4 regions of the Priestia sp. HNGD-A6 genome follow, and region 3 is predicted to be linked to each of the others. Evidence: predicted binding sites of a transcription regulator. Region 3 holds the regulator's gene; each other region holds the start of a gene.
The links. Region 3 encodes Rex, which represses fermentation and respiration genes when NADH is low (regulators of the CRP and FNR family bind a similar motif). Its sites were predicted from a motif close to TTGTGAAATATTTCACAA; they were not measured.
Positions count from the first base shown of each region.

Region 1 (7,727 bases), 280 kb from region 3:
ATTTCCAGACGGTCCCTTCGGCTCTCCGGTTAATCAAAAACTGGGGAAATCTACTTCATGGGAAGAAGGGCAGCGAACGTATAGCGCATTTAATTATGAAAACAAAAATCTTCATGAAAAAGCGCAAAGATTATTTCCAGGCGCTCATCCTGTACATGATAACCCAGAGGAACATGAACAAAATCCAAGTTAATGTCTTTATTATGCTCTGAATATATTGCCCTATCTTTTTGCTGAATTATGTTGACAATAAGCAATTTAGCCTGTAATATAAAACGTAACTTATCACTATTTCTACAGAATTCGACAAAATTTGATTTACTTAAACTTGTGATCTCAACTTCTATTTACAGCTATTAGAGCGCTGTAAGTAGAAGTTTTATTTATGTTATCGATCAAAAAGAAAAAAGCAGGTCTGCTCAAGCAGGCCTGCTTTTTTTATTATTGAACAGCGTCAAATTTATTTACTTTCCACTGAGAATTAGATTTATAGAATGTGACAGTTCGTTTTACACTGCCGCCATCTACAGTTGGAACTGTGAATTCATAAGAGCGAACTGTTGCTGTTTGATACACAAGCTTTGTTCTTGCTTTTGACCACTCTAACATGCTGAATCCGTCGCCGATTGGATGTGCAAGTTTACCGTTATATGTGATATAGCCGTAATTTGTTAATCCTTTTTCTACTGCACTATTTGTAAACGTCTCAGATAAGTAGCTTGATAGCTTAGCTTTTGTATCAAATTCAGGGCAAAGGTACACGTACTCAGTTCCTTTATATTCAAATGTACGTTCTGTACATGGTTTGTTTTTATAACCGTGCAGAGCACTCCAGAAATGATTGCTGGCACTAGCTGCAATTTTGACAGCATTTGCATCCGTTAGTGTTGAAGATGTTGTTTGTGCTGTAACTCCAGTGCTTAGTGTAAAGAAAATAGCGATTGATGATAAAACTAGTCCAATTTTTTTCATTTCTAACTCACTCCTAATTAATTAACCTTATTTATGTAACAATTATGTGTTTTATATTTCTTTTGTTACATTTATATTACAATAAATCTGTAATAAAAGAAAGTGTTTTGTCTTTTTTTCTTAAATTTTTTTAGATTTTTACTAGTTTCTGAAATAGATATAGTAAATAAATTGCGGATAAATGTTGATTTATTAGGATTTTCAAACCGATTTTTCTATTTTATATTCGTTTTGTTACAAATAATCTTTTTTGTAACAAAAATGTAATAAAAGAAGCTGAATACTTTTAGGATACAGAAAAATAAAGATAAAACGGTGAAAAAGCGATTTTAAAAGTTTATTTTCCTTTTTTTGGGCATATTTCTTTTTCGGTTTTGAGCTTTTTAGTAGAGTAGATTAAGAGGAGGCGAAATCATGAAAGTCATTATACATAGTGAGAAAAGCGGTATAGAAGGCATGAATTACAGAGATCTTCAGGAGATGCCCCCTGAAAGAGGAGAAGTAAAAGTAAGGTTAAAAACAGCAGGTTTAAACCGGAGAGATTTATTTGTTATGAATAATAGAGGCAAAGGAGATAAGCCGTTTATTCCCGGTTCAGACGGTGCAGGTATTATAGAAGAAGTGGGAGAAGGCGTAAAAGGTTTAAAAATTGGAATAGAAGTGATCATTAATCCAAGTCTGGAGTGGGATCGTATAGAGGACATTCCGTTTACGCCTAAAATTTTAGGTGGTCCATCGAATGGAACGTTTGCAGAGTATGTAATCATAAAAGCGGATAATGTTGTGCAAAAGCCGCCTTATCTATCTTGGAAACAAGCGGGAGTTCTTTCATTATCAGCTTTAACTGCGTATAGAGCTCTCTTTACAAAAGGGCAGTTAAAAAAAGGAGAACATCTACTTATTCCTGGTATAGGGAGCGGAGTCGCGACTTATGGCTTGTTATTCGCAAAAGCTATCGGAGCTGACGTAACGGTTACTTCTAGAAGTGATGAAAAAAGAAAGCAAGCCCTAAAGTATGGAGCTGATTATGCATTAGACAGTGGAAGTAACCTAAAAGAAGAAATCAACGATAGAAAAGTAGATATCATACTTGATAGTGTGGGGGCAGCTTTATTTCCGACGTATTTTGAAATACTAAAGCCAAATGGAAGAATTGTTAATTTTGGTGCGAGTTCTGGAAATGAAGTTGAATTGCCTCTAAGAACTATTTTTTATCCTCAATTCAATATACTTGGCACATCTATGGGAAGTCAGGAAGAATTTGTGGACATGATGGATTTTATAGAGAAACATCAAATTAAACCAATCGTCGATAGATTCTATCCGCTTTCAGAGGCAGCTGCAGCTTGCGAACGATTAGATAAAGGAAAACAATTTGGCAATATAGGTTTACTTATTTCAGAATAAAAAAATCCCCGGCGCTAACTGGGGACTTTTTTATATAATCAAACGTTTGTTTAAATGAAAGAAACAAGGTAATAACAGGATTTTTAGCAGTTTTTTATCATAACCACCAAGCCAATGAAAAGGTAACAAATCCTCCTAGTATCAAAAATCCCATGCTGTATTTGAGCGTGTATTTAAACAGTTCACCCTCTTTTCCGGCTAAACCTACTGCTCCAGCAGCGACAGCAATTGATTGAGGAGAAAGCATTTTAGCCATCACGCCGCCGGCAGTATTAGCCGCTACAAGAATAATTGGCAAGACATTAATTTGCTGAGCAGTAGTTAGCTGCAAGTTGCCGAACAGCGCATTATTCGATACGACAGACCCCGTTAGAAATACGCCAATCCAGCCAAGAAATGGAGATAAAAATGGAAAATAAGCAGCTGATGTAGCGAGTGCCAATCCAAGTGTAGAGGACTGTCCTGAATAATTTGAAATAAAAGCAAAAGCAATGACCATCATAATCGTCATAATAGGTCTTGATAGTTCTTTTACGGTTTCCAAAAGAGTGGTCCATGCCACTTTTGCCGATACGTTAAGCAAGAAAACTGAAAGGATACAAGCGATAAGAATTGCCGTACCTGTTGCTGCAAATAAGTCTATTTTTAAGACAGCAGCGTAAGGCGTAGGATCTTTTACTAAAGGCGCTGCTTTAATTACGTGATTGTGTAAAAATGGGACGTTAATAAGCAGGTTCAGATGTTCAAGCGCCGTTTTGACAAAAGAAATGCTCCAAGCCGTAACGAGTATCGTTAATAGAATAAAAGGAGACCAAGCCTTTAAAATTTGTTTTGGTGACAGGCTGAAGCTTTTAGCTGCTGCCGGGCTTGTTCTTTTAATATAAAAAGCAAGAGCAAGCAAACTCACAATAGAAGATGTGATATTTGGAAGTTCAGGGCCGATGTATGTAACAGTTAAATACTGCGTCAGTGCATAGGAAATGGCTGTGATGCTCGTTGCTTTCCATACGTCTTTTAATCCTTTTATCCCATCCATAATAAAGACAAGTAAAAAAGGGATAAGAAAAGAAATAATCGGAAGCTGCGTGCCAAGAAAATGAGCAATTTCTTTTGGATCAATGCCAGATACTTGTCCTGCGACAATGACAGGAATCCCCATGGCACCAAAAGCTCCTGAAGCTGTATTAGCAATTAAGCATAGCGCCGCTGCTTTTAACGGTTTGAATCCAAGTCCAACTAGAAGCGCTGCTGTAATGGCAATTGGAGCTCCAAATCCTGCTGCTCCTTCTAAAAAAGCATTAAAGGAAAAAGCAACAAGCAGCATTTGCAAGCGGGGGTCATCGGTTATTGAAATAATAGATTGCCTAATGGTAGTAAACTGTCCGCTTTTGACAGTTAGCTTGTATAAGAACACCGCGCCGATAATAATATAGCTGATGGGCCAAAGTGCATACAAAAACCCATAGCCTGTGGCTCCTAAAACCATTGAGGCAGGCATATCATAAAAATAAATAGCAATAATCATAGAAAGAAGTACCGTAATACCAGCAGCAATGTGTCCTTTTAATTTCCAAAGAGTTAAAGCAATAAAGAAAAAGATGATGGGGATGAGTGCAATTAGTGCAGAAAGCCAAATATTATTTAACGGATTATATACTTGAGTCCACGTCATATTCATACACCTCTACTACATATTTAAAACAAGGGAGCGGGGGAGTCCCCCGCAAAAATCTTTTGATGTTACACAAAAGCTCTGTCGCGAGTTTGCTTAAGAATGCTAGCAGAGTGCTCGAGCTGCTGCTGTTCGTGAGGAGTTAAATTCAATTCAATAATTTGGCGCACGCCGTTTTTATTAATGATAGCCGGCACGCCGATATACACATCAGAAATACCGTATTGTCCTTCTAATAAAGCAGATACCGTTAAAATAGAATTTTCATCATCTAAAATAGCCTTGGTTATGCGTACAAGTCCCATCGCAATTCCGTAATAAGTCGCTCCTTTTCGATTAATAATATGGTAAGCCGCATCGCGTGTTTGTTCGAATAGATGCTGCATATCCGGCTCTTTTTCAATAGCAGCAGTATTGATAAAATGTTCGAGCTTCACACCGCCAATTTGCGCGTGGCTCCAAACAGGAAATTCCGTATCTCCATGTTCCCCCATAATATAAGCGTGGACGTTGCGAGAATCTACTTCGAAATAGTCGCTTAACAAGTAGCGGAAGCGAGCTGTGTCAAGAATCGTTCCTGAACCAATTACTCGTTCGTTTGGTAATCCTGATACTTTTTGTGTAACGTGTGCGAGAATATCAACTGGATTTGTTGCCACTAAAATGATGCCGTCAAATCCGCTGTTCATAATATCTTTTACAATGCATTCAAAAATTTTAACGTTTTTTTCAACTAGATCTAAGCGCGTTTCCCCTGGAGCTTGATTAGCGCCCGCTGTAATAACTACTAAATCAGCATCAGCGCAGTCTTTATAATCTCCAGCCCAGATTTTCATCGGTGTGGCAAATGGCATTCCATGATTGATATCGCGTGCTTCGCCTTCTGCTTTTTCTTTGTTCATATCGATTAACACTAATTCATTGGCAATACCTTGATTCACCATTGAAAAAGCGTAGCTTGAGCCAACAAAACCAGTTCCGATAACGGCAACTTTTCGTGTCTTTGGTGTAAATTGTGTTTTCATTTGTATCATCCTTTGAATTTTATTTTGTGATGTTTTTCACAATGTTAGTGTAACAAGAATAAATACCCTCGGCTGTGATAAAAATCACACCCTTAAAAAAATAGTAAACAATTTTACAGGGCGATTTAAAAAAGGGTTCTTCTACATGAAGTGCCACATTTAGAAAGATCTTAAACGTTTAAAGTGTTGAGTAAAGGCAACTTGTTTTGCAGAAAGCTAAAGAGTTTAACATTCTCTATTTGTATGTTAACAGCCAATAATGTTTCTATAGACCCACACGAAATCCATTTGTTACACTAAGTTTGCTTATTTTGAATAAAGGAGTGGAAGGGATGGAGAACTACTATGAGCAAGCCCAAAAAGGCGCTTGGGTTAGTATCTTATCATATATCTTTTTATCAGCATGTAAACTTATTATTGCGGGTGTCACCGCTTCCTCTGCTTTAAAAGCCGACGGTCTTAATAATGTTACAGATATTATTGCATCAATTGCCGTCTTAGTCGGCTTAAAAATCTCTAAAAAACCTCGCGATAATGATCATCCCTATGGACATTCCAGAGCGGAACATATCTCTTCACTTATTGCTTCTTTTATCATGATGGTCATCGGACTAGAAGTATTGGTCGACGCGGGTCAGTCATTATTTATGGACAAATCTGAAGCGCCTAATTTACTGGCTGCTTGGGTAGGTCTTGGAGCGGCTGCTGTTATGGGTGGTGTCTACCGGTATAATATTAAGCTTGCTAAAAAACTTGATAGCCAGTCTTTATATGCGGTTGCTAAAGATAATTTGTCTGATGCACTTGTGAGTATAGGGGCTGTTGTGGGAATTTTCGGCTCACAATTCGGCCTGCCCTGGCTGGACGTGGCAGCTGCTTTTGCTGTGGGAATTATTATTTGTAAAACAGCCATCGAGATTTTTAAAGAAGCGGCTCACTCCTTAACGGACGGATTTGATGAAGAAAAGTTAGGGCACTACAAAGAAAGCATTGGGCTTGTAGAAGGTGTAAAAGAAGTAGAAGATGTGAAAGCGCGCAAGCTTGGTAATCAAGTCGTGATTGATGTAACTGTTAAAGTAGATCCCCATTTAAATGTTATTAAAAGCCATGAAATTGCTGATCAAATTGAACATATGATGAACGATGAGCATCAGATTAAAGATACGCTTGTTCATATTGAACCTGATGCATACGAAAAGCAAAAATAAAACCAGCACGTTCTTTCGTTATGAAAGGATGGGCTGGTTTTATTTTTGGAGAAATTTGAAATAAATCACAAAAACTTCTTCAAAAATGAAAATGAAAAGCCGTTATTAGTAATATAAAGATTTTTGTAGAAGGGTGAGGGAATGAAGAGGTTAAGTGCAAAGCTCGTAGTATTTTTTAGTATTTTTATAGCTATTTTATTATTAGTTGTTTCAGGGGCTGTTTATCAATTTACCAAAACACAAATAGAAAAAGATGTAGAGAGTCAGTCTCAAAGTCAAGTGAAAGAGTTAAAAGAAACGATTCATACGTACTTAGACATGTATAGTCGTTCTTTGCTGACGTATAGTGAAAATGATGTAATCGTTAATTTTGTTAAGCAGGAAGGAAATCAAACAAACCAAGAGAAAAATCCGTATTTTACATGGAATACGGTTCAAAAAGAGTTTACGCAGTTTAAAGAAAAATATCCAAACCTGGCACTTGAATACATAGGCACTAAAAATAAGGGAATGTATTCTGTTCCCAAGCAAGAGTTTGGTTCAAACTATGATCCGACTTCCAGGGTGTGGTACAAACAAGCAGTAGAATCACCTGAAGAGGTTGTTTACACGGATCCATATGAAGATGCAGCAACGAAAAAGACGGTTGTGACGATTGCAAAGGCTATTTTAGATCCAGATACTAAAAATGTGCTGGGCGTTATAGCTACTGATTTAGACTTAGATGCATTAAAAAACATTGTAGGTAAAGCAGAAGTAAATCACGGTGGATATGCATTTTTATTTGATCAAAATGGCACAGCGCTCGTTCATCCAACAGAAGCTGGAAAAAATTTAATGAATCAGCCATTTATGAAAAAAATGTACGAAGCAGACCGGAATAAAGATTTCATGAAGTATACCTTTCAAGGTGAAGAGAGAGTGATGGCATATGATACTCTCGAAGGAACAAATTGGAAGATAGGAAACGCCTTTATTTATAATGAAATGCTCTCAAGCGCTCATCATTTACTGAATGTGATTGTCTGGATTGCGTTAATTGGCATCTTATTATCAGTGGTGTTAACCATCTTTTTCTCAAGAATCATTACGAATCCAATTCGCCGCTTGAAAAACGAAGTAGCCAAAGTAACAGCTGGCGATTTAACAGTTCAGGTTCAGACGAAGTCAAAAGATGAAATTGGTGAACTTACTCATTTATTTAACGATATGGTAGCTAAAATGAAAACATTGATTGGCACGGTTCAGACGTCTGTTGAGACAGTAAAAACGTCTGTTGAAGACTTGAGTGCTGTATCTGAAGAAGCAACTGCATCCAGTGAAGAAATTGGCCGGGCTATCCATGAAATTGCCAGCGGCGCCACGCAGCAGGCTTCTGACGCTGACTCTACTAATCACAAAACGATGAGTTTATCTTCACAAATTGAAGAAGTCATTGAACAA
Region 1 covers NZ_CP138621.1:2,268,112-2,275,838, reverse strand. The annotation lists gene SCI76_RS11450 (hypothetical protein) at 1-193, shown strand, start outside; gene SCI76_RS11445 (IseA DL-endopeptidase inhibitor family protein) at 442-972, opposite strand; gene SCI76_RS11440 (zinc-binding dehydrogenase) at 1,387-2,379, shown strand; gene SCI76_RS11435 (lactate permease LctP family transporter) at 2,477-4,057, opposite strand; gene SCI76_RS11430 (L-lactate dehydrogenase) at 4,120-5,076, opposite strand; gene SCI76_RS11425 (cation diffusion facilitator family transporter) at 5,409-6,284, shown strand; gene SCI76_RS11420 (methyl-accepting chemotaxis protein) at 6,426-7,727, shown strand, end outside.
Region 1: SCI76_RS11430 (L-lactate dehydrogenase) is a predicted target of Rex. The motif match lies at 5,101-5,118, and genes of this name have one in related genera.

Region 2 (7,727 bases), 360 kb from region 3:
CAGCCAATTAAAGTAATGACGATATTCGGGACAAGACCAGAAGCAATTAAAATGGCTCCTCTAGTATTAGAGCTTAAAAAGCGACCAGAAGAGTTCGAAGCAATTGTTACAGTAACGGCTCAGCACCGTGAAATGTTAGACCAAGTATTGAGCATCTTTGACATTCAGCCTGACTATGACCTGAACATTATGAAGGATCGCCAAACCCTTATGGACGTAACGACCAGAGGATTACAAGGCTTGGACGACGTAATGAAAAAAGTAAAGCCGGACATGGTACTTGTACACGGTGATACAACTACGACGTTTATTGCTGGGCTAGCAGCTTTTTATAATCAGATTCAGGTCGGGCATGTTGAAGCAGGTTTGCGCACATGGAATAAATATTCTCCATACCCGGAAGAAATGAACCGTCAGCTTACAGGTGTTCTCGCTGATTTGCACTTTGCTCCAACAGATAAGTCTGCAGCTAATTTGCAAGCAGAGAACAAAAAAGAAGAGCGAATCTTTGTGACTGGAAATACAGCTATCGATGCGTTAAAAACAACAGTAAAAGAGACATATGAGCATGAAGTGTTAACGAAATTGGGAGATGATCGTCTTATTTTGTTAACGGCACATCGCCGCGAAAATTTAGGCGAACCAATGAAAAATATGTTCCGTGCTGTTAAGCGTATTGTAGATGAACATGAAGATGTGCAAGTTGTGTATCCTGTTCATTTGAATCCAGTAGTTAGAGAAACAGCAAACGATATCTTAGGAAATGACCCGCGCATTCATTTAATTGAACCGTTAGATGTAATTGACTTCCATAACTTCGCTGAGCGCGCTCATATTATTTTGACAGATTCGGGCGGTGTTCAAGAAGAAGCTCCTTCATTAGGCGTACCTGTATTGGTACTTCGCGATACAACAGAGCGCCCGGAAGGAATTGAAGCAGGAACGCTCAAACTAGCAGGCACGGAAGAAGAAACGATTTATACGCTAGCAAAAGAGCTGTTAATAGATGAAGGCGTATATAAGCAAATGTCACAAGCATCGAATCCTTACGGAGACGGCTTAGCTTCTAAACGCATTTGTGATGCTATTAGCTACTATTTCAACCGCCGTGAAAACAGACCGGAAGCTTTTAATCCGCTTTCGTAAGATTTCTAAACACCTTTCACATGAAAAGCGTCTCTTTGAGACACGATAGTGTGAGAGGTGTTTTTTTATGTGGATTAAATGGTTAATGATTAGCTTTATATTGGGGAGTGGGGGAGGGCAAATGTCGCTCAATCCGACATTTCCTTCTATAAAACAAGAAATGAATCATCAGGAAAAATCAATCATTGTGATGATTAAAAAAGAAAAATTCACGAAATTTAAAAGTCAGCTACAAAAAAATTATCCTAATATAAAGATTAAGAGCGAATTTCACACGGTGTTTACAGGACTTTCATTAAACGGCTCCATCTCTGATTTGGAAAAACTATCTCAGAATCCATCTATTATTAGTTCACATTCTATTAAAAACTATCAGGTTACAGAAGAAAATAGCGTAACGTTCATTGGCTCAGAACAGGTAAGAGGCTTGTTTGATACTCACAATCAGCGCTTAACAGGAAAAGGGATCAAAGTAGGCGTTATCGATACGGGGGTTGATTATTCTCATCCTGATTTAAAACAAACCTACAGAGGGGGTTACGATGTAATAGATGAAGATTATGAGCCGATGGAAACCACTCGTGAGCAAGGAGAACCGACTCTGCACGGTACTCATGTAGCTGGTATTATTGCAGCGAATGGGAATATTACAGGCGTAGCACCCCAAGCGGAAATCTATGCATACCGAGCTCTTGGACCTGGAGGAGCTGGAACGTCTGAAAGTGTTATTCTAGCTATTGAAAAAGCAATTCAAGATGATGTAGATATTATTAATTTATCATTAGGAAATGATGTGAATGGCCCTGATTTACCAACAAGCTTAGCGTTAGATCGAGCTGTTGAAAAAGGAATTGTAACGGTTACATCTAGCGGCAATTCAGGTCCAGGTTTATGGACGGTGGGCTCTCCGGGTACAGCGGGAAAAGCTATTTCCGTTGGCGCTTCTGTTTCTCCGACAACAGTTCAATTTCTAACAATTGGATTTAACAAAGAAAAAATTATGATGGCGCCAGTAGAAGGGTCTCGTCCATGGACGTTTAATCAAACGCTGCGTGTAATAAATGAAGAAGATTCCAAAGAGCAAAAGCATGCGTCGGGTAACGTCATTTTGCTAAAAGCAGAAGGAAATGCGGTTCAAAAAAAGATTAAACAAGCTGAACAGGCGGGAGCAAAAGCGGTTATTTTATATAGCCCGACAGAAAAAAGCATAGTCAGTAAACTAAAAGAGTCAGTAAATATTCCCGTGATATGGGTAAGTAAAAAAAGCGGTGACACCATTACCCAACACATTCAGTCTCAACAACCGTACTTACGCACTGGCCAGCAAGTGGTGCAAGACTTGCTCACATCTTTCAGTTCAAGAGGGCCTGTAACGACTACTTGGGGAATCAAACCAGACGTCGTCGCACCAGGTTACTTCATTAATAGTACAGTTCCTGGAGGATATGAACGCATGCATGGCACAAGTATGGCTGCGCCCCATGTAGCTGGAGCGTGTGCGCTGATTTTACAAGCTCACCCGAACTGGTCTCCTGAACAAGTCAAAGCTTCATTGATGAACACCAGTAAAGTAATGCAGCAGCTAAACGGTCAAACGTATCGCGTATATGAACAAGGAGCGGGAAGAATTCAAATAGCAAAAGCCGTCACAGCAGAATCTTTGTTTTATCCATCTTCTTTATCTTTTGGTATTTTTACGCGTCCATCAAAGAAAGTTTTATCTTTTAAAATTGATAACCAGTCTGATAAAGCAAAAACGTATCGCTTAAACGTTCCAAAAAGGGATGAAGGAGTGAACTGGGATGTTCCATTACCCGTCACGGTGCCACCCCGTCAGACAAAAGAGATAGCTGTCACTTTATCGGTGCAGCCCCGTTTTAAAAATAAAGGTATATATGACGGATATTTGGAAATAAATGATTCACGTGAAACATTTTCGCTTCCCTATATGTACATGATTAGCATTCCAGATTATCCTCGTGTCATGGGATTGCAAGTAGCAGCGGAAAAAGAGAAAAATACGTATAGCTATGAACTGTTTTTGCCTGAAGGAGCAGATCAGTTAGGCGTCGCTCTTTTTGATAAGCAGTCTTTACAGTTTGTATCGTATTTAGATGTTGACGTGGATGTAGAAAGAGGCATGAGAAAACGAAAAATAACGATTGATGAATCGCTTGTACCAGGAGTGTACCAAATATTTGCATTTGTGAAAAAGCATAGACAAGAGCAGGTTGTACACAGTACAATAACGATTGAATGAACCTCTTTAAATGTTTTCATTTGAAGAGGTTTTATGTGTGGCAGAAATGTGAACAATAAGAAGAGATTGTGAAGTTTTTAGCTTAAACACATTGACATTAAATATACGCTATTGTATGCTTACAGGGAATATAAATGATAAGGTTTTCAACCTGTGAAAACCGTTGATATTTCTGCGTATTTTATTAGCTGTTTTTACCTTTTTTAGCAATTTTTTTTGCCTTTCTATCATATATTGAGCTATGAAAACGATAGAGAATTCGGAAAAAAGAAAATTTTGCAAAAGGGGTATGAGCTTATGAAAGATCGCAACCGTCATCCTTTGCAAGCGATGGCATTAGTGTCAATCATTCTATCACAGTTAGCAGGTTCAGTCTTAATTGGCTTATTCTCTGGAAGATGGGCTGATCAATGGCTTGACACCGAACCACTATTTTTGATTTTAGGCCTTCTTTCAGGGCTAGCAGCAGGTGTTTTTATGATGCTGCGGACAGTCCACCATTTTTTTTCAGGAGATTAATAATTCATGCAGGATTTGCAGCACGTTTTTCCAAGACTTCGTTCATACATATTGTATTTGTTAGCATTATACGTTCTCGGCTGGGGATTTACAAGTTATAAGGCTGTTTTTGCAGGTTTAATTTTAGGAACCGCCCTGAGTTTGTATAATTTGTGGAACTTAGTAAGAAAGTTTGAGCAGTTTGGACAGGCGTTGGATGAGGGGAAAAAGCCCCGTTCAATTGGGACTGTTGTAAGATTTGCAACAGCTGCTCTCGCAGTTGTGATTACCATCTCTTATCCAAAAACCTTTCATATTATTAGTGTAGTTGTGGGATTAATGACGTATTATGTTGTCATTATCATAGATTTAGTTGTTCAAAATATGCGTAGAAGATAGAAAGAGAGGTGAACACAGTTGGGTCATGAATCACCAACTATAGAGTTTCTAGGCCTTACTTTTAGTCAAAGTAACTTGCTTATGGTTACCGTAGCTTCTGTTATTGTATTCTTAATTGCAGTTTTATGTACTCGTACTCTTGCTATGAAGCCAAGCGGTGCACAAAACTTTATTGAATGGGTCTTAGATTTTGTCAAAGGACTCGTTAATAGCAATATGGATTGGAAAACAGGTGGCCGCTTTTTGACGCTAGGTGTAACTTTACTTATGTACATTTTTGTGTCAAATATGTTGGGTCTTCCATTCGCCATCGTGATTGACCATAACTTATGGTGGAAATCGCCAACCGCTGATCCAGCAATTACGCTGACGTTAGCCGTTATGGTAGTTGTACTATCACATTATTATGGTATTAAAATGCGAGGTTTCTCTGCATACACGAAAGATTACTTCAAGCCAATGGCATTTTTATTCCCGCTTAAGATTATCGAGGAGTTTGCCAATACGTTAACGCTTGGCCTTCGTCTTTACGGTAATATTTATGCTGGGGAAATTTTGTTAAGCTTGCTAGCTGGTTTAGCAACAACAGGCTTCCTAGGTACAATTGGAGCTGCTATCCCAATGCTTTTATGGCAAGGATTCAGTATTTTTGTAGGCGCAATTCAGGCCTTCATTTTCACAATGTTAACGATGGTTTATTTATCTCACAAAGTGAGTAGCGACCATTAATTTATAAAGCTTTGTTCAAGTAATACCCAATTTGGACAAAACAAAACTTAGTTAAACAAAATCATATATATTAAGGGAGGACTTTATAAAATGGGTTTAATAGCATCTGCAATTGCGATTGGTTTAGCGGCACTAGGTGCTGGTATTGGTAACGGTCTTATCGTTTCTAAGACGATTGAAGGCACAGCTCGCCAACCAGAAGCACGTGGTACATTAACTTCAATGATGTTCGTTGGGGTTGCCTTAGTTGAGGCGCTTCCAATTATCGCCGTAGTTATTGCATTCATGGTACAAGGTAAATAATAATGTGTTACATGTGGCGAAGATCATTCAAAAGAACCTTCGCCATTACTTTATGTCTTTAAGAAGTAAATTATATATGTGGAGTCTCTGAAGGGAGTGAACATGGCCGTGTCGAACATGTTTGTGTTAGGAGCAGCAGGCATTAATGGTGGAGATATTCTTTTCCAATTAGTGATGTTCCTTATCCTACTTGCGTTACTTCAAAAATTCGCGTTTGGTCCTGTAATGGGAATCATGAAAAAACGTGAAGAGCATATTGCCGGTGAGATTGATGAAGCAGAAAAGCAAAATGAGGAAGCGAAGAAGCTTGTTGAAGAGCAGCGTGAAATCTTAAAGCAATCTCGTCAAGAAGTGCAAGTAATGATGGAAAACGCTAGAAAGTCTGCAGAAGATAAAAAAGAAGAAATCATTGCAGCAGCACGCGAAGAGTCTGAGCGTCTAAAAGCTGCAGCAAAACAAGAAATCGAACAGCAAAAAGATCAAGCAGTTGCTGCGTTACGTGAGCAAGTTGCTTCATTATCTGTTTTAATTGCGTCGAAAGTTATTGAAAAAGAACTTTCTGAACAAGATCAAGAGAAGTTAATTCATGAATATATCCAAGAAGTAGGGGATGTACGATGAGTCAACCAGCTGTAGCCAAGCGCTATGCACTAGCTCTTTTTCAATTAGCAACAGAAAAACAGATGATCGATGAAATGCAAGACCAGCTACAAATCGTTGAAGAGGTGTTTGCTAAAACACCTGAATTAATGGATGTATTAACTCATCCAAAAATTACAATTGAGCGAAAAAAACAGTTTGTAAGTGAGGCATTTGCTGAACTTTCACCAACTGTTCAACATACGGTTCTTCTATTATTAGAGCGTCACCGCATTCAAATTGTTAGCCAAATGGTGCAAGAGTATCGTTTCCTAGCGAACGAAGTACGTGGCGTGGCAGACGCAACTGTTTATTCTGTCAAACCTTTAAGCGCAGATGAGAAACGAGCAATCTCGCAATCATTTGCTTCAAAAGTTGGAAAACATACGTTAAATATTTCAAATGTAGTAGATAAAAGCCTAATCGGCGGCGTGAAGCTTCGCATTGGTAATCGTATCTATGATGGCAGCATTAGCAGCAAATTAGAAACGATCCACCGAGGACTTCTTGCACACAGATCGTAGATAGGGGTGAAATTCATGAGCATCAAAGCTGAAGAAATTAGTGCGCTGATCAAGCAGCAAATTGAAAACTATCAGTCTGAGATTAAAGTGAGTGATGTAGGTACTGTTATCCAAGTTGGGGATGGTATCGCACGTGCTCATGGCCTCGACAATGTCATGGCTGGAGAACTGGTTGAATTTTCAAATGGTGTCATGGGAATGGCACAAAACTTAGAAGAAAACAATGTAGGTATCATTATTTTAGGACCATATACAGAAATTCGTGAAGGTGACGAAGTTCGCCGTACAGGACGCATCATGGAAGTTCCAGTAGGAGAGCAGTTAATCGGTCGTGTTGTTAACTCATTAGGTCAGCCAGTAGACGGCTTAGGCCCGGTAGAAACAACAAAAACACGTCCAATTGAAGGTGCTGCACCTGGCGTTATGGATCGTAAATCAGTACATGAGCCGCTTCAAACAGGTATCAAGGCGATTGACGCACTTGTGCCGATCGGCCGTGGACAGCGTGAGTTAATTATCGGTGACCGTCAAACGGGTAAAACATCGGTAGCAATCGATACAATCTTAAACCAAAAAGATCAAGATATGGTATGTATCTATGTAGCGATTGGCCAAAAAGAATCAACAGTTCGTAACGTAGTAGAGACATTACGTAAACACGGTGCTCTAGATTACACAATCGTTGTAACAGCATCAGCTTCACAACCAGCTCCACTATTATTCTTAGCACCATACGCTGGAGTAACAATGGGTGAAGAGTTTATGTATAACGGTAAGCACGTACTTGTTATTTACGATGACTTAACAAAACAAGCATCAGCTTATCGTGAACTTTCATTACTATTACGCCGTCCTCCAGGTCGTGAAGCGTACCCAGGGGATGTATTCTATCTGCACTCTCGTTTATTAGAGCGTGCGGCAAAGTTATCGGACGCAAAAGGTGGAGGTTCATTAACAGCTCTTCCATTTATTGAAACGCAAGCAGGAGACGTATCTGCTTATATCCCAACGAACGTAATTTCGATTACAGACGGACAAATTTTCTTACAGTCAGATCTATTCTTCTCAGGCGTACGTCCTGCGATTAATGCTGGTCTTTCTGTATCACGTGTAGGGGGATCTGCACAAATTAAAGCGATGAAAAAGGTAGCAGGTACACTGCGTCTAGACCTTGCATCTTATCGTGAGCTTGAATCGTTTGCTCAGTTCGGTTCTGATCTTGACCAAGC
Region 2 covers NZ_CP138621.1:2,901,921-2,909,647, forward strand. The annotation lists gene wecB (non-hydrolyzing UDP-N-acetylglucosamine 2-epimerase) at 1-1,146, shown strand, start outside; gene SCI76_RS14715 (S8 family serine peptidase) at 1,214-3,406, shown strand; gene SCI76_RS14720 (AtpZ/AtpI family protein) at 3,704-3,925, shown strand; gene SCI76_RS14725 (ATP synthase subunit I) at 3,932-4,303, shown strand; gene atpB (F0F1 ATP synthase subunit A) at 4,322-5,032, shown strand; gene atpE (F0F1 ATP synthase subunit C) at 5,123-5,335, shown strand; gene SCI76_RS14740 (F0F1 ATP synthase subunit B) at 5,438-5,956, shown strand; gene SCI76_RS14745 (F0F1 ATP synthase subunit delta) at 5,953-6,498, shown strand; gene atpA (F0F1 ATP synthase subunit alpha) at 6,514-7,727, shown strand, end outside.
Region 2: SCI76_RS14720 (AtpZ/AtpI family protein) is a predicted target of Rex. The motif match lies at 3,473-3,490, and genes of this name have one in related genera.

Region 3 (7,727 bases):
TGTGTTTCGTCTTTTTTATTGTTTGAACCATTTTTATATAAAACTTTACCGTCCTTAGGAGCAATCCTAAGGAATTTTTTATATACAAAGAAATTTCTTTGTAGAATTGCGATGTTAAAGATTGTTGGATTTCTTACTGGATATGTATAGTCCACAACGTTTACAATATATATATACAGATTGAAATGAGGTTCTGAATGAATGACAGAGATTAATGAATTTACGTTTATGTCTACGTCTCCTGATGAAACTAATCAGCTGGCTGCTCGTCTAGCAACTTTATTAGAAGCTGGTGACGTGCTGCTGCTTGAAGGTGATTTGGGAGCTGGAAAGACAACATTCACAAAAAGTTTAGCTAAAGGCTTAGGAATTGAACGCAATGTGAATAGCCCGACATTTACTATCATTAAAGAATACAAAAGCGGTCGCCTTCCTCTTTACCATATGGATGTGTACCGTCTAGGGGATGAATTTGAAGACCTAGGGTTCGATGAGTATTTTGAAGGAGATGGCGTGACGGTCGTGGAGTGGGCTCACCTGATTGAAGAGCAGCTTCCTAATGAATATATTCAAATCAATATTTACCATGAAAACGAAACGACTCGTAAAATCCTTGTAAAAGCGATAGGCAGTCGGTACGTTGAAATATGTAAGGAGCTTTTTAAAAGATGAAAATGTTAGCCATTGATACATCCAATTTTGTCATGGGTGTTGCTGTCGTTGAAGAAAACAAAGTAATTGGAGAAATTATTACGAATCTAAAAAAGAATCACTCTGTTCGTGTGATGAACGCTGTGGAATCTTTGTTAAAAGATTGTGATATTGCGCCAAGCGAGCTAGACCGTATTGTAGTGGCACACGGTCCCGGGTCCTATACCGGTGTACGCATTGGTGTTACCATTGCCAAGACACTTGCTTGGACTTTAAATATTCCTTTAATAGGTGTATCTAGCCTTGAGGCACTAGCAGCAAACGGTCGTTATTTTGATGGATATATTGCTCCGTTATTTGATGCGCGCCGTCAGCAGCTTTATACAGGACTATATGAATGGAATAACGAACGAGGTCTTGTAGAAGTTGAAAGTGATCGACTTGTTATTAATAAGGACTGGGCGGAACATTTAAAGTCATACAACAAACCTATTTTATTCATAGGCAATGATCTTTCCATGCATGAAGAGGCGTTAAAAGAAGTGTTGAGTGAACAAGCTGTATTTGCCCATGTTCAGCAGTTTAACCCAAGACCAAGTGAATTGGCTTTCTTAGGAATGAAGAAAGAGCCGCAGTCTGTGCATACTTTTGTTCCGAACTACATTCGTTTAGCTGAAGCAGAAGCCAACTGGCTTGCTTCACAGCAAAAAGGATAAAAGAAGGTATAACATGAAACTAACAATTAAGTTTCGTTTAATGGAAGTTAAAGATATTGATCAAGTAGTGAAAATCGAAGAGAAGTCTTTTACGACACCTTGGAGTGCAGAAGCATTTCAAAATGAGTTAACCAATAATCAATTTTCAACCTACATTGTGATGGAAGAAGGGGAAAATATTATTGGTTATTGCGGAACGTGGATTGTTATTGACGAAGCACATGTAACCAACATTGCGCTATTGCCAGACTACCGAGGCAAGGGACTCGGTGAATTGCTGCTGCGCAACGTGATGGACGTTCTTCGAAAACTAGGTGCTACGTCAATGACATTAGAAGTTAGGGTATCTAATCATATTGCACAATCATTGTATCAAAAGCTAGGTTTTAAACCTGGAGGTATTCGTAAGAATTATTATTCTGATAACAATGAGGATGCATTAGTTATGTGGGTGAATTTATGAATGAAAATCAATTAATTTTAGCATTAGAAACAAGCTGTGATGAGACAGCAGCAGCTGTGATTCGAAACGGTCATGAAATTGTAGCCAATGTGGTGGCCTCTCAAATAGAAAGCCATAAACGATTTGGCGGTGTCGTACCGGAAATTGCATCTCGTCATCATGTAGAACAAATTACAGTAGTAGTTGAAGAAACTTTAAATCAAGCGAACTTGACGTTTGCAGATATAGATGCAATAGCTGTAACGGAAGGACCAGGGCTTGTGGGAGCACTTCTTATTGGCGTAAATGCAGCCAAAGCGCTAGCATTTGCACATCAAAAGCCATTAATTGGTGTTCATCATATTGCAGGACATATTTATGCAAATCAGCTAATCAAAAAACTAGAATTCCCGCTCTTATCGCTAGTTGTATCTGGCGGGCATACGGAGCTTGTATACATGGAAAGTCACGGTCATTTTAAAGTAATCGGTGAAACAAGAGATGATGCAGCAGGAGAAGCCTACGATAAAGTAGCCCGCACGTTAAACCTTCCATATCCAGGCGGACCTCATATTGACCGCCTTGCACATGAAGGAGAGCCATTAATTGATTTGCCGCGTGCTTGGCTAGAAGAAGGATCCTATGATTTTAGTTTCAGTGGATTAAAATCAGCAGTTATTAACACTGTCCACAATGCGAAGCAAAAAGGTGAAGAGATTCTTCCACAAACACTTGCTGCTAGCTTTCAAGCGAGTGTCATTGATGTGTTAGTAACTAAAACGATTAAAGCTGCAAAGGAATATAACGTTAAGCAAGTTTTATTAGCAGGAGGAGTTGCTGCTAATAAAGGGCTTAGAGCAGCGCTAGAAGAGGCATTTGAACCCCTATCAAATATTGAGCTTATTATCCCGCCGCTATCTCTATGTACGGATAATGCCGCAATGATTGGAGCAGCAGCAAGCGTACGATTTGCTCAAGGAAAACGTTCAGATATGTCATTAAATGCAAACCCCGGTTTGGACTTGGAAGAGTAAGTGACGAATGAGATTTATTTCTCATTCGTCTTTTTTTGTGGATAAAAATGATTTATCAACAATATTCAATAAATTTAGAATTGACTGTGGATAATTATGTGGAAAAGTCCGTGCACTCAGTACACGGACCTGTTATCAACAAGTTTTAATTATGAAAATCAGACAGATATCCACTATTTATTCACAGAGTGGATAAAGCTTGCTCTTAAGCGCATGAACAAGTAAATAGGATGAATAGATACGCAAAAATATAGGCTACTCTTCTAGAAGCAGCTGCAATTCTTCCCACTCTTCCATTAATGTGGATAACTGTGAAGAAATTTTTTCATTTTCACCGTTTAATCTTGATACTTCTTCGTGATTTTGATAAATTTCAGGGTCACAAAGAAGTTCTTCATTCGCCGCTTGGGCGGCTTCTAATTTGTTTACTTCAGTTTCAATTTCTTCAATGCGGCGCGTTCGCTGTCTCATCAATTTCTTTTGTTCTTTATCTTGTTTATAGGACTGTTTATCTACTTTTACCGTACGTTCTTCGTTTGCTTTTATATTTTCTAATTCTTTGATTTCCTCTATTTCTGCTTTCTTTTCTACATAATAGTCATAATCTCCAAGAAATTCTTCTACTCCTTCAGGAGATAGCTCTGCTATTTTATTGGCAATACGATTAATAAAATAACGGTCATGTGAAACAAATAATAGAGTCCCTGGGTAATCAATTAACGCATTCTCGAGTACTTGTTTGCTATCTAAATCAAGATGGTTAGTAGGTTCATCCAAAATTAAGAAGTTAGCTTTTTGAAGCATAAGCTTCGCAAGAGCCAAACGTGCTTTTTCACCACCGCTGAGCGTGGAAACGATTTTCAGTACATCATCACCTGAAAACAGAAAATTTCCAAGCGCTGTACGGATTTCTTTTTCAGGTTTGGCTGGGTAGTCATCCCAAAGTTCATTTAAAACGGTTTTATTAGACGTTAAATTGGCTTGCTCTTGGTCGTAATAACCAACCATTACATTTGAGCCAAAGGAAATGGTTCCAGTCTTGAAGCTGAGTTTATCCACAATGCCTTTTAATAAAGTTGATTTCCCCACGCCATTAGGACCAACCAACGCAAGGCTTTCCCCTTTTTTAATGCGAAGGTTTGCCTCTTGGACGACATAGTTGTGTTCATCATATCCGATAGACACATCTTCCAGATTTAAGACTTCATTTCCGCTTTGACGTTCAATTTCAAACGAAAAACTAGCTGATTTTTCGCCTTCGTTAGGTCGATTTATTAACTCCATTCGATCGAGCTGTTTACGTCTGCTTTGCGCACGTTTTGTAGTCGATGCGCGGGCGATGTTTCGCTGAATAAAATCATTCAGCTTTGCGACTTCATCTTGCTGCTTTTCGTACTGACGCAACTCTTTTTCATATCGCTCTGCTTTTTGTACAAGGTATTTAGAGTAGTTGCCCGTGTACTTCACCGTTGTTTTTTGTACGACTTCATACACTTGATTTACGACTTTATCAAGGAAGTAACGATCATGTGAAACGATTAAAATAGCTCCTTCATACCCTTGCAGAAACTGTTCCAGCCATGCTAAAGTTTCAATATCTAAGTGGTTGGTAGGCTCATCCAGAATAAGCAAATCAGGCTTTGTTAAAAGCAGTTTTGCAAGAGCCAGGCGCGTTTTTTGTCCACCGCTTAAGGAGGAAATAGGGGTGCTGTAGTCAAAGTTTGAAAAACGGAAACCGTGAAGAATAGATCGTGTATCCGCTTCATATTGATAGCCGCCTAAATCTTTAAACGTTACTTGAAGCTGATCATACTCTTTGGTTAGTTTTTCGTATTGAACTGAATCATTAAAAATGTCTGGATCACCCATCTTCGTTTCAAGCGTACGTAATTCTTTTTCCATCTTCTTTAATGGAGCAAAGACAGTCATCATTTCTTCCCATATGGAGAGTGTTGACTCAAGAACTGTATCTTGTCCCATATAATCAATGGAAACACCCTTAGGTTTAATAATTTCTCCGCTGTCATAGGAAAGCTGCTCAGCAATAATTTTTAATAAAGTTGATTTACCAGCACCGTTTCGTCCCACTAGGGCAATGCGGTCTTTTGATTGTACTTCTAACTTTATATTCGATAAAATGGGTTCTGCCCCATAGTATTTTGTAATACCGTTCAATTGTAGAATAATCATTTTTTCACCTCTAGTAGTATATCCATAGTGTATTTTAACATATTTTTAACTACAAGTTCTTCCTACAAGCGTTTGTAATTTGTAGAGGGACAAGGACAAATGATGAAGCGAATGTTTTGATTCATGAAATAAAATGATTTTACCTGCACATTTTATACAGGATACTATGTTAAAATAAGAGATAAGTGCATCTCTGAACTTATCTATGATGGATGTGAAAAAATCCGTCATGACTAACAAACCGATCCTTTGAAGGGCTAATTGCTTCGTTCTACATACCGACTTTAAGGAGTGCTGAATAGACAAAAGCCGTCGAGGTGTGAAGCGGAGTATATATAAAGCAAGAGAAAAGAGAGAGAATTGGAAGCGCTACCTCAAAGCGGTTGATGCTTTGTGAAAGGTAATGCAATATGACTTGAAAATGTTAGTAATGACATACATGAACTGAGGGGGTACAACGTGAACACTGAACAATTAAAAATACCACAAGCAACGGCTAAGCGATTGCCGCTTTATTATCGTTTTTTGAAAAATTTGCATGCTTCTGGTAAACAGCGTGTGTCGTCAGCGGAGTTAAGTGAGGCAGTGAAAGTGGATTCTGCTACTATTCGTCGGGACTTTTCTTACTTTGGTGCATTAGGAAAAAAGGGATACGGCTACAATGTGAATTATTTACTTACATTTTTCCGTAAAACGTTAGACCAAGATGAAGTAACGAAAGTAGCACTGATTGGCGTAGGGAATCTAGGAACGGCCTTTTTAAATTATAATTTTATTAAAAATAATAACACCAAAATTGAGTGCGCTTTTGATGTGATAGAAGATAAAGTAGGTACGAAAGTAGGCGACGTGCCGGTCTATCATCTTGACCAATTGGAAGATTATATGAGTGATGACATCTCAGTAGCGATTTTAACCGTTCCTGCCACTGTTGCTCAGCAAATTACTGATCGTTTAGTGAGTTGCGGAATTAAAGGAATTTTAAACTTTACTCCTGCACGCTTAAACGTACCGGATGAGATTCGACTCCATCATATTGATCTTGCTGTAGAATTACAGTCGCTCGTCTACTTTTTGAAAAATTATCCTGTTGAATAAGGCGGACTGTGTTACGATTTCCTTAAGTCTAAATTAATAAGGAGAGTGGGAATATGGGGATTGGAGCAGGCAGTTGGATTATTATTGCGATTGTAGCACTGCTTATTTTTGGACCGAAACGGTTACCGGAGCTAGGAAGATCAGTGGGCCAAACGCTTAGAGAGTTTAAGCATGCCGCTAGCGGTGCATCAGAAGATCGTGAAAAAGATAAACAGCGTCAAGTAGATGACAAAGAGTAAAAGGGTGATCATAGTATGACCGAACAAGAAATGTCAATATATGATCATATAGGAGAGCTGCGAAAACGCATTTTAATTGTTTTATTTTTCTTTGTGATTGCCACAATTGGCGGCTTTTTTATAGCGGATAAGGTTATTGTCTATTTACAGCATGCTGATGAGGCAAAGAATTTAACGATGAATGCATTTCGGTTAACAGATCCAGTTAAGATTTATATGCAATTTGCTGTTATTATCGGCTGTGTACTTGCAGCTCCTGTTGCACTGTATCAACTTTGGGCATTTATTAGTCCTGGTTTATATGAAAAAGAGCGTAAGGTAACGCTTGGATATATTCCTGTTTCCATTTTTCTCTTTATCGGCGGTGTCTCTTTTTCTTATTTTGTGTTGTTTCCATTTGTCGTTGATTTTATGACGCGCGTTTCTGATGAGCTGAATGTAAACCAAGTGATTGGCATTAATGAATACTTTTCTTTTTTAATGCAGCTCACACTGCCTTTTGGCTTGTTGTTTCAGCTTCCTGTCGTCGTTATGTTTTTGACGCGTTTAGGAATTATAACGCCTATGTTTTTATCTCAAATTCGAAAATATGCCTATTTCGTACTGCTAGTTATTGCCGCACTTATTACACCACCGGAATTGCTCTCGCACATGATGGTGACAGTGCCGCTCTTAATTTTGTATGAAATCAGCATCATTATTTCCCGCATTTCGTATCGCAAAGTGTTAAAGGCAAGGGCAGAGCAAGAAAGAGAAGATGTTAGTATGTAAAAAAAACCACTGAAACAGTGGTTTTTTTATTTGGATGAATCATCTTGATTTTTATATTGCTGCTGCAATTTTTTAATTTTGTAGTGCAAGATAAAGATGCGAACCGCAAACCTGAAATCGAATGCGGCTACGAGTGCAAATAAGATTGTGGGGAAATTCCAGACGGTTTCCTGGGCATTTTGAATTGCCAAGTAGGTGAATAAAATCCCCATAATAATATAAATAAACCCTCGTGTTAAAGGGATATTCTTCATAAAAACATGCCTCCAAAAATGAACTGCATTTGTTCTGCTTGTTTTTGCATTTCTATAATTTTATCTGCAAAAATAGTTTGAGATAAAATAACGATTGTATTCATCAAAACATGAGCAATAATAGGTACAACAATTAGTCTCGTCCTTGCATAAAGGAATGCAAATACAAATCCCATAGCTGTATACACAAGTAAATGTTTAAAATCCCAGTGTACCGCAGCGAAAATAAGGGAACTAATAAATGCAGAGATAAAGAAATTGTATCGTTTGTGAAGAGAACCAAAAATAATCTTTCGGAAAATAATCTCTTCTAGTATTGGTCCAATAACAGA
Region 3 covers NZ_CP138621.1:2,543,416-2,551,142, reverse strand. The annotation lists gene tsaE (tRNA (adenosine(37)-N6)-threonylcarbamoyltransferase complex ATPase subunit type 1 TsaE) at 202-672, shown strand; gene tsaB (tRNA (adenosine(37)-N6)-threonylcarbamoyltransferase complex dimerization subunit type 1 TsaB) at 669-1,367, shown strand; gene rimI (ribosomal protein S18-alanine N-acetyltransferase) at 1,381-1,830, shown strand; gene tsaD (tRNA (adenosine(37)-N6)-threonylcarbamoyltransferase complex transferase subunit TsaD) at 1,827-2,843, shown strand; gene SCI76_RS12780 (ABC-F family ATP-binding cassette domain-containing protein) at 3,099-5,033, opposite strand; gene SCI76_RS12775 (redox-sensing transcriptional repressor Rex) at 5,493-6,131, shown strand; gene tatA (twin-arginine translocase TatA/TatE family subunit) at 6,185-6,370, shown strand; gene tatC (twin-arginine translocase subunit TatC) at 6,386-7,141, shown strand; gene SCI76_RS12760 (YdiK family protein) at 7,168-7,395, opposite strand; gene SCI76_RS12755 (CPBP family intramembrane glutamic endopeptidase) at 7,392-7,727, opposite strand, start outside.

Region 4 (7,727 bases), 280 kb from region 3:
ACTTTTAAGCTAACCGAGTCCCATGAACCTTTGTAAAGTAGGGAAAGAGTATGTTTTTTCTTTTCATTCACAGATTCCCAGTTCTTTTCCATTTCCTGCACTCTATTTAATGACTCTTCAAATTGAGGAATTTTTTCTACTGCATTAGATACCGGCAGCAGTGCTTCAGATAAAGGAAATACTACTAAAATAAAAGCAGCAATAAAAACACCTGCAAGCTCTTTGTCTGAAAAAAGAGAAGCCCCAAACCAAATCATTGTGACAATTAAACCTGCTACAATAACTTGGCCAATCAATTCTCGGTAATACGTCCATAGTTTAAGCTTACGATCCATGCGGTCTAGCTCATCTTCTGTTTTGTTATACGAATGAAAAAATGACTGCTGCTGACCGCTTAACACCCAATCAGCAACTCCTAAAAACCCGTCTGTGACCTTAGCATATAACTGTGCTTTGCTTGATTTATATCGCTGATTGGCCGCTTTCATATGCCAAAGGGAAAAAAGCGGCATCACTACTACTAATAAAAATAAATAGATGGCAATCAAACATGCAAACTTTAGGCTAAAGAATCCTAAAGCTACAATCGAAATAACGTATAAAATAACAGCTGAGATTGTTGGAAGAATGGTACGCAAGAACAAGTCTTGTAAACTTTCAATATCTTCAGCGAGAACCGCTAAAACATCTCCCGTTCGATAGCGGGATGTAGCAACTAACGGTTCAATCAAATGATAAAGACGTGTACGCATTTTAGCTAAAATGCGAAGAATAAAATCGTGACTAACAAGACGCTCCGCATAACGAAAGGCTGCTCGACTTAAACCAAATGTACGCACAAGCACAATGGGAACGTACACCAGTAAGATTGTTTCTGGCCGTAAGGAAGAAGCTGAAATCAAGTAACCTGATGTGAACATTAGCGCACAAGCAGAACCAATCGTTAACAAGCTTAGTAATAAGATAGAAAAGATACGATATTTATACGTTTTAAAGTAGGGCCATATCCAACTTTTATATTTCATCATATCTCCTCCTCTTCATGTAAAAATTGATAGTAAGCTCCTTTTTTTCGAATCAGTTCTTGATGATTGCCGACTTCTGCAACCTTTCCGTTCTCTATTACAACAATGAGGTCCATATCTTTCATCCAATGCAGACGGTGCGTAGCTAAAATAAATAACTTGTCTTGAAACATCGTTAAGATATCTTGCTTTAATTCATATTCCGTTTCAATATCTACTTGCGCCGTTGGTTCATCAAGCATAATAATAGGGCGATCGCTCAGAAACGCCCTAGCTAGGGCAATCCTTTGAGCTTGGCCGCCGCTAAGCTGCCGTCCTCCATCTCCTATCACTTCATTTTCCTTCTTAGGCATCTGTTGAATCGTAGATAAAAGTCCTGCTTTCGTTAAAGCATCTTCATAATCATAAGAACCGCCTCTATCCTGATAAAATTCAATATTTTCTTTCACTGTTCCATTAAAAATAAATGGGTGCTGAGGGATATACGTAATCTGCTTTTGCCAAGCATCTGAGCGTAAATCAACCGGCACGCCGTTTACTTCAGCAGACCCTTCTGTAAATTGTACAAAGCCGCTCAGTATATCAATAAGCGTCGATTTTCCAGCTCCGCTTTTTCCTATAATCCCAATTTTTTTACTTCCTTTAACATGAAGTGACACATCTTCAAGAGAAGGCGGCTGCTCTTCGTCATATTTTACGGTGATATGACGCAATTGAATTTCACTGTTTTCCGTCCAATCAGGGACATCTTCTTCTTTAGCCGACGGTTTTTCAGCCTGCTTTACAATCTTAATTAATGCATCTCCGGATTCTTTTCCGTCTAATGTTGCATGATAATCGTTTCCGACTTCCCGTATCGGCAGGAAGTATTCAGGCGCCAGCAATAAAATCATAAGTGCAGGCTCTAACGTCATCGAACCGTTCACTAGCCGCAAACCGAGCATAACAGCCACGATGGCTACAGATAACATCGTAAAGAAATCTAAAGCAAACGTAGATAAAAAAGCAATTCGGAGCGTTCCCATTGTCGCTTTTCGATAGCGGTCACTGACTCTTACAATCGTTTCAGCATGCTCCTTACTTTTCCCGAGAAATGTTAACGTTTCTAATCCTCGAAGCGAATCTACAAAGTGATTGGACAGCACATGATACGTCTCCCATTGGCTATCTATTTTTTTCTGGGCAGCCAGTCCAAGTAAAATCATAAATAAAATTAAAATGGGCATAGTTACAAGCAAAATAATGCCTGAAAGCTGATCTTGATACCAAACGAAAGCGAGCACTAGCCAAGGTGTAACGCTGATGGCGGCCAGTTTAGGCAAAAACAGCTCAAGATAAGCGCGAAGCTTCTGTAGGCCTGTGGTGATGAGCGTCACCAAGTTTCCTGTCCCTTCATTTTTGGTAAAGCGCGGTCCGAGTGCAAAAATGCTTTTCATGACCGTCAAACGAAGTTCCTGAGTCGTTTTGACTCCAAATTGATATGCTGTTTTTTTCACTATAAAACTTACGATCTGACGAACCATAAAGGCAGACAAAAACAATCCGATTGCTTTTGTCTGCGAAGTTAAACTTTCACCATGAAAAAGAGCAGTAATTACTTCGGCAAGCCACTTAGCTTGAAAAATAATGGCTACACTTTGAATAGTAATAAGCCCTATTAACACGGCAAGAACCATTTTTATTCCGTTGTAAACCATTAAATTTCTACCCATTAGTACTCCATATGCTCCTTATGATCTACACGTTTTCTAAAAACGTAGTAGCTCCAAATTTGATAACCTAACACAAAAGGCAGTAACGCAATAGCAGCGTAAGACATAATTTTCAAGGAATAATTCCCTGATGCTGCATTATGAATCGTTAAACTATAGCTTTCATTGACTGAACTAACCAAAACGGTTGGAAACAATCCTGCAAATATAGAGGAAATTGATAAAATTAAAATTAAGCCAGACATAGCAAAGGCCCATCCGTCTTTTTTCCGTGTAAGGAAAAATCCTGCTAGTAAATACACGAAAATACCGATAAAAAATGTGTATAGCATCAAGCGGCTATGATTGCTGAATAAATTTGTTTCAAAAAACGTCATGCCTGAAAAAATAAGAAGCAGCAAGGCATTAACAGGCAAAAGCTTCATGGCAACTTTTCGTGAACGATCTCTAATGTCATCCATCGTACGGATCGTCGCAAAAATAAGTCCGTGCCATAAGCAAAGCATCGTTAGCGTCACGCCGCCCGTTATGGTATATAGATTCACAATATCCGAAAAGCCGGCATTCATTTGCATGTTGCGCTCAACAGGCAATCCTTTCATTAGTGCTGAAAATAAGATGCCGAAAATGAGCGGTGGAAAAAGACTTCCAAAGAAGATAACCCAATCCCACGCATTTTTCCACGCTTGTTTTTCAACTTTTCCTCGAAATTCAAATGCTACACCGCGTCCGATAAGCGAAAGCAACAGAAGAACAAAAAGAACATATGACCCGCTTAATAGCGTTGCATACCAGTTTGGAAAAGCGGCAAACATAGCACCGATTGCTGAAATTAACCAAACTTCATTTGCATCCCAAAAAGGACCGATTGTATTAATAAAAGCTCGTCGCTCTAAGTCGTTTCTTCCTAAAAAGCGAGACACCATTCCAATCCCAAAATCAAAGCCTTCTAAAAAGATAAAACCAACAAACAGAATGGATACTAGCAAATACCAGAATTCATTAAGAGAAAACATTGTATCCCTCCTTTGTAAACGGATCAGTTGATGTTACTTTTGTATGTGCTTCTTGATCGTGATCTGGACCTTTTTTAATTTCTTTAACGAACAAGAACACCATAATCACAGCTAAAATTAAGTAAAAGAACGAAAACGAGATAATAGAAAATAGCAATTCGCCTGCTGTTACACCAGGAGACACGGCATCTTCGGTTTTCATATAACCAAATACAACCCAAGGCTGACGGCCAATCTCTGTCATAATCCAACCTGCTGAGCTTCCAAGGAACGGAAAGGCGATGGCAATCGACATAATACGTAAAAATAGTTTGCTTTCTTGAAGTTTTTTACGAGAAAGCAAGTACGTACCCCAAATGCCTAATGCACATAATACGCCACCTAGACCAGCCATAATGCGGAAACTCCAAAACGTTGTTCGAACGGGTGGAATATAATTTCCTTCTCCATATTTCGCCGTATACTGCTGCTGCAGCTCATTCATTCCAGGAACGGAGCCTGAAAACTTACCGTATGATAAGAAGCTTAATAAGTAAGGTATTTTGATTTCACTCGTATTTTTCTTTTCATCAGGGTGAATATTTGCTGTTACTGTCCAAGCACCTGGACTTCCGCTGTTTTCCCATAATCCTTCACTTGCGGCCATTTTCATCGGCTGTGTTTTAACTAAATATCCGGCCTGTTCATGCCCAGATAGTGCAATTCCTACACCTGAAACTAGCCCTACAAGGATAGCAACTTGAAATGATTTTTTAGCAAAAGCCACATGTTTTTTCTTCAAGAGCATAACAGCGCTGACACCCGTGATAAAAAAGGCGCCTGTTGCAAACGAACCTAAAATTGTATGAGGGAATTCGACCCACAGCTGACCGTTCGTTAATAATTTAAAGAAGTCATTCATTTCCAAACGGCCATTATTTAGCTCCATTCCGACCGGATGCTGCATAAAAGAATTAGCCGTTAAAATAAAGAACGCTGAAAAGATAGTACCTAGACTAACAAGCCAAATACATAGACAGTGCAGCCATTTAGGCAAACGATCCCACCCGAAAATCCACAGCCCGAGGAACGTGGACTCCATAAAAAACGCTAGCAGTGCTTCAATAGCAAGCGGCGCACCAAATACATCTCCTACAAATCTTGAGTACTCTGACCAGTTCATGCCAAACTGAAATTCTTGTAAAATACCTGTTACGACTCCGACAGCAAAGTTAATCAGGAATAAGTGCCCCCAAAACTTTGCCATCTTTTTATACTGTTCATCTTTTTTTACTACGTACATCGTTTCCATGATCGCTACTAAAAAGACAAGGCCGATAGACAGCGGTACAAAGATAAAATGAAACAGCGTCGTTGATGCAAATTGAATACGTGATAGTATGACTGTATCCATCTTCTTTCTCCTTTCATATATAAGAACATTCATCATTTCCATAGATACTTTGCTCATTCCTGAGCATCTTTTACTTATATTGTGAAACATTGAGCATAACAATTCGAGAAATATGCTCAACATTTCACAAACATATGTAATGTCTCTCTTTCTATTTACATAGTATAGTCTATTTTTTTAGCTGTGCACGTACATTTTTTGAACGTTTTTAGACTAAAACGTGACTTTCTTGTGACAAAAAAGGGCAGGATCTCTTTATTTTTTCATAAAAAAAGCACGCTCTGATTTGAGCTTGCTTCTCTACGGTCGATATTTTGCTTTCGCATTTAATTTAGATTGACGAATGATTTGGTTAATGACTTCAGAAAATACAATACCAATGGCAATTGAACCTGAAATCATAAAGGCTTTTGCTGCAAGACTAATCGCTTCATTATAATTATTTTCTACAAAGTTACGCATGGCATCGTATGCTGTTCCCCCTGGAACGAGCGGAATAATACCTGCTACCGTGAAAATAATGATCGGCGTACGATAAATTTTTGCGTAAATTTGACTAATAATAGCAATAAAAAAGGCCGATGCTACAGTGCTTGGAATTTCATCTACACCATAGAACGTTAGCAAATAGTAAATGAGCCAGCCAATCATTCCGACAAAGCCACTTTTTAATAATGATTCACGTGGAACATTAAAAATAATCCCAAACGCTGCTGAAGCAATAAAACTTGTAATTATCTGCTCTACGATATGCATATGATGCCTCCCTTCTATAGAAGCGTAAATACAATGGCAATACCTGCACCAATAGCAAATGCCGTCAGAAACGCTTCTGCTCCTTTTGATAATCCAGACAGTAAATGTCCCGCCATTAAATCTCGCACTGCATTGGTAATCGATAACCCAGGAACGAGAGGCATAACGGATCCAATAATAATTTTATCAATTTGCGTTCCTAGTCCTGAAGCGACTAAAAGAGCTGATAAAAGTCCAATAACTAACGAAGCGGTAAACTCAGCAAAAAAGCGAATCGGAATAAGACGGTGGAAATACACCACGGTTAAAAATCCGAGACCTCCTGAAAACATCGCTGGAATAAAGTCCGTCCATAAACCTTGAAACATGATTAAAAAGCATCCGCTAGAAATGGATGCAGCTGCAAGTTGAACCCATAGTGGAAAAGCTACGTTCGTTGCTTCAATTTCTTGTAGCATTTCATACGCTTCCTCCAAGGAGATGTTTCCTTGACTGATGGTTCTTGAGACGCTATTTACCATAGTTACTTTTTTTAAATCGGTCGTTCGTTCGGAAATACGAATTAACTTCGTTTTCGTCGGTTCTTTCGTTTCAAGTGAAAACATAATCCCTGTTGGCGTCACATAGCTGTGGGATTTTTTTATACCGTAAGACGCTGCAATCCGCATCATTGTGTCTTCTACTCGATACGTTTCTGCTCCGCTTTCTAACATAATTTTACCTGCTAGTAAGCTAACGTCCATAATTTCATATTTATCTAATTTTTGTTGTGTCATCAAATCGCTCCAAACATATTAAAGCTTGGTTTTTTCCCCTACAGCATACAGTGTATAAGAAAGAGGGAAGTGGACGCAATGGTTAATGCAAAAAAGTGTGGACTTTTTGTCTCACACTTTCAGGAATAGTATATACATTCCTTATCAATTCATACGTTTTGTGGTCTCACGCTCTACTAATACAGGTGCCATTTTATACTGTACCTGATCTATTTCTTGCTGATCCTGAATTTGCTGAAGTAAGAGGTTTACTGCTTTTTCAGCCATTTTTTCCATCGGTTGACGGATGGTTGTTAGCGGAGGTTGCGCTTCACTAGCTTCTGTAATATCATCAAACCCTATAACAGACAAATCCGCTGGAACGTGAAGTCCGTTTTGCCACGCACAGTGTATCACTTTCAGAGCAATGTAATCCGTAGCACAAATAAGCGCAGTTGGGGGCTCTGGATGATGAGCTAGCTCATTTATAAACTGATATAGTTCATCTGAGTTATTCATATCTTCTTTCACAAACTTTGCGTTTGCTGACGGTACATATTGATAAAAAAGAGACAGACGGTGCTCCACTCCGCTTACAGCTTTTCCAACGAACCCGATATTATTATGGCCAAGGTCCGTTAAGTGAGCAACAGCTAATTGCATTCCCACCGCATCATCTACATGTACAATTGGCCAAAGTGCAGAAGAGCCGTCTCCTGTAAGAGAAACGTAAGGCGTTTGATATTGTTTTAATACGTCTACAAACGGATGCGGAGCGGCTACATAATCTAATAAAATGACTCCATCAAACCAATGATTCATCATCACATTTAATTGACGCTCAGCCGTTGTTTCTTGGTAATCCGTATGGCCAATAAGAACGTCCATCCCTCGACTTTGAACTTGCTGCTGTACCTTTTTTAACAGCTCGATTAAAAATGGGTCTTTTAAATCTCTAATTAATATCCCGATAATCCCTGTTTTTTGGGCCCGCAGAGCTGCCGCAAATGGATTTGTCTGATACCCTAAATGAGCTGCTGCTTTTAGTACTTTTTGTTTTGTTTTTTCAC
Region 4 covers NZ_CP138621.1:2,821,780-2,829,506, reverse strand. The annotation lists gene cydC (thiol reductant ABC exporter subunit CydC) at 1-1,025, opposite strand, end outside; gene cydD (thiol reductant ABC exporter subunit CydD) at 1,025-2,737, opposite strand; gene cydB (cytochrome d ubiquinol oxidase subunit II) at 2,737-3,753, opposite strand; gene SCI76_RS14350 (cytochrome ubiquinol oxidase subunit I) at 3,740-5,146, opposite strand; gene SCI76_RS14345 (threonine/serine exporter family protein) at 5,447-5,902, opposite strand; gene SCI76_RS14340 (threonine/serine exporter family protein) at 5,917-6,678, opposite strand; gene SCI76_RS14335 (LacI family DNA-binding transcriptional regulator) at 6,823-7,727, opposite strand, start outside.
Region 4: SCI76_RS14350 (cytochrome ubiquinol oxidase subunit I) is a predicted target of Rex. The motif match lies at 5,259-5,276, and genes of this name have one in related genera.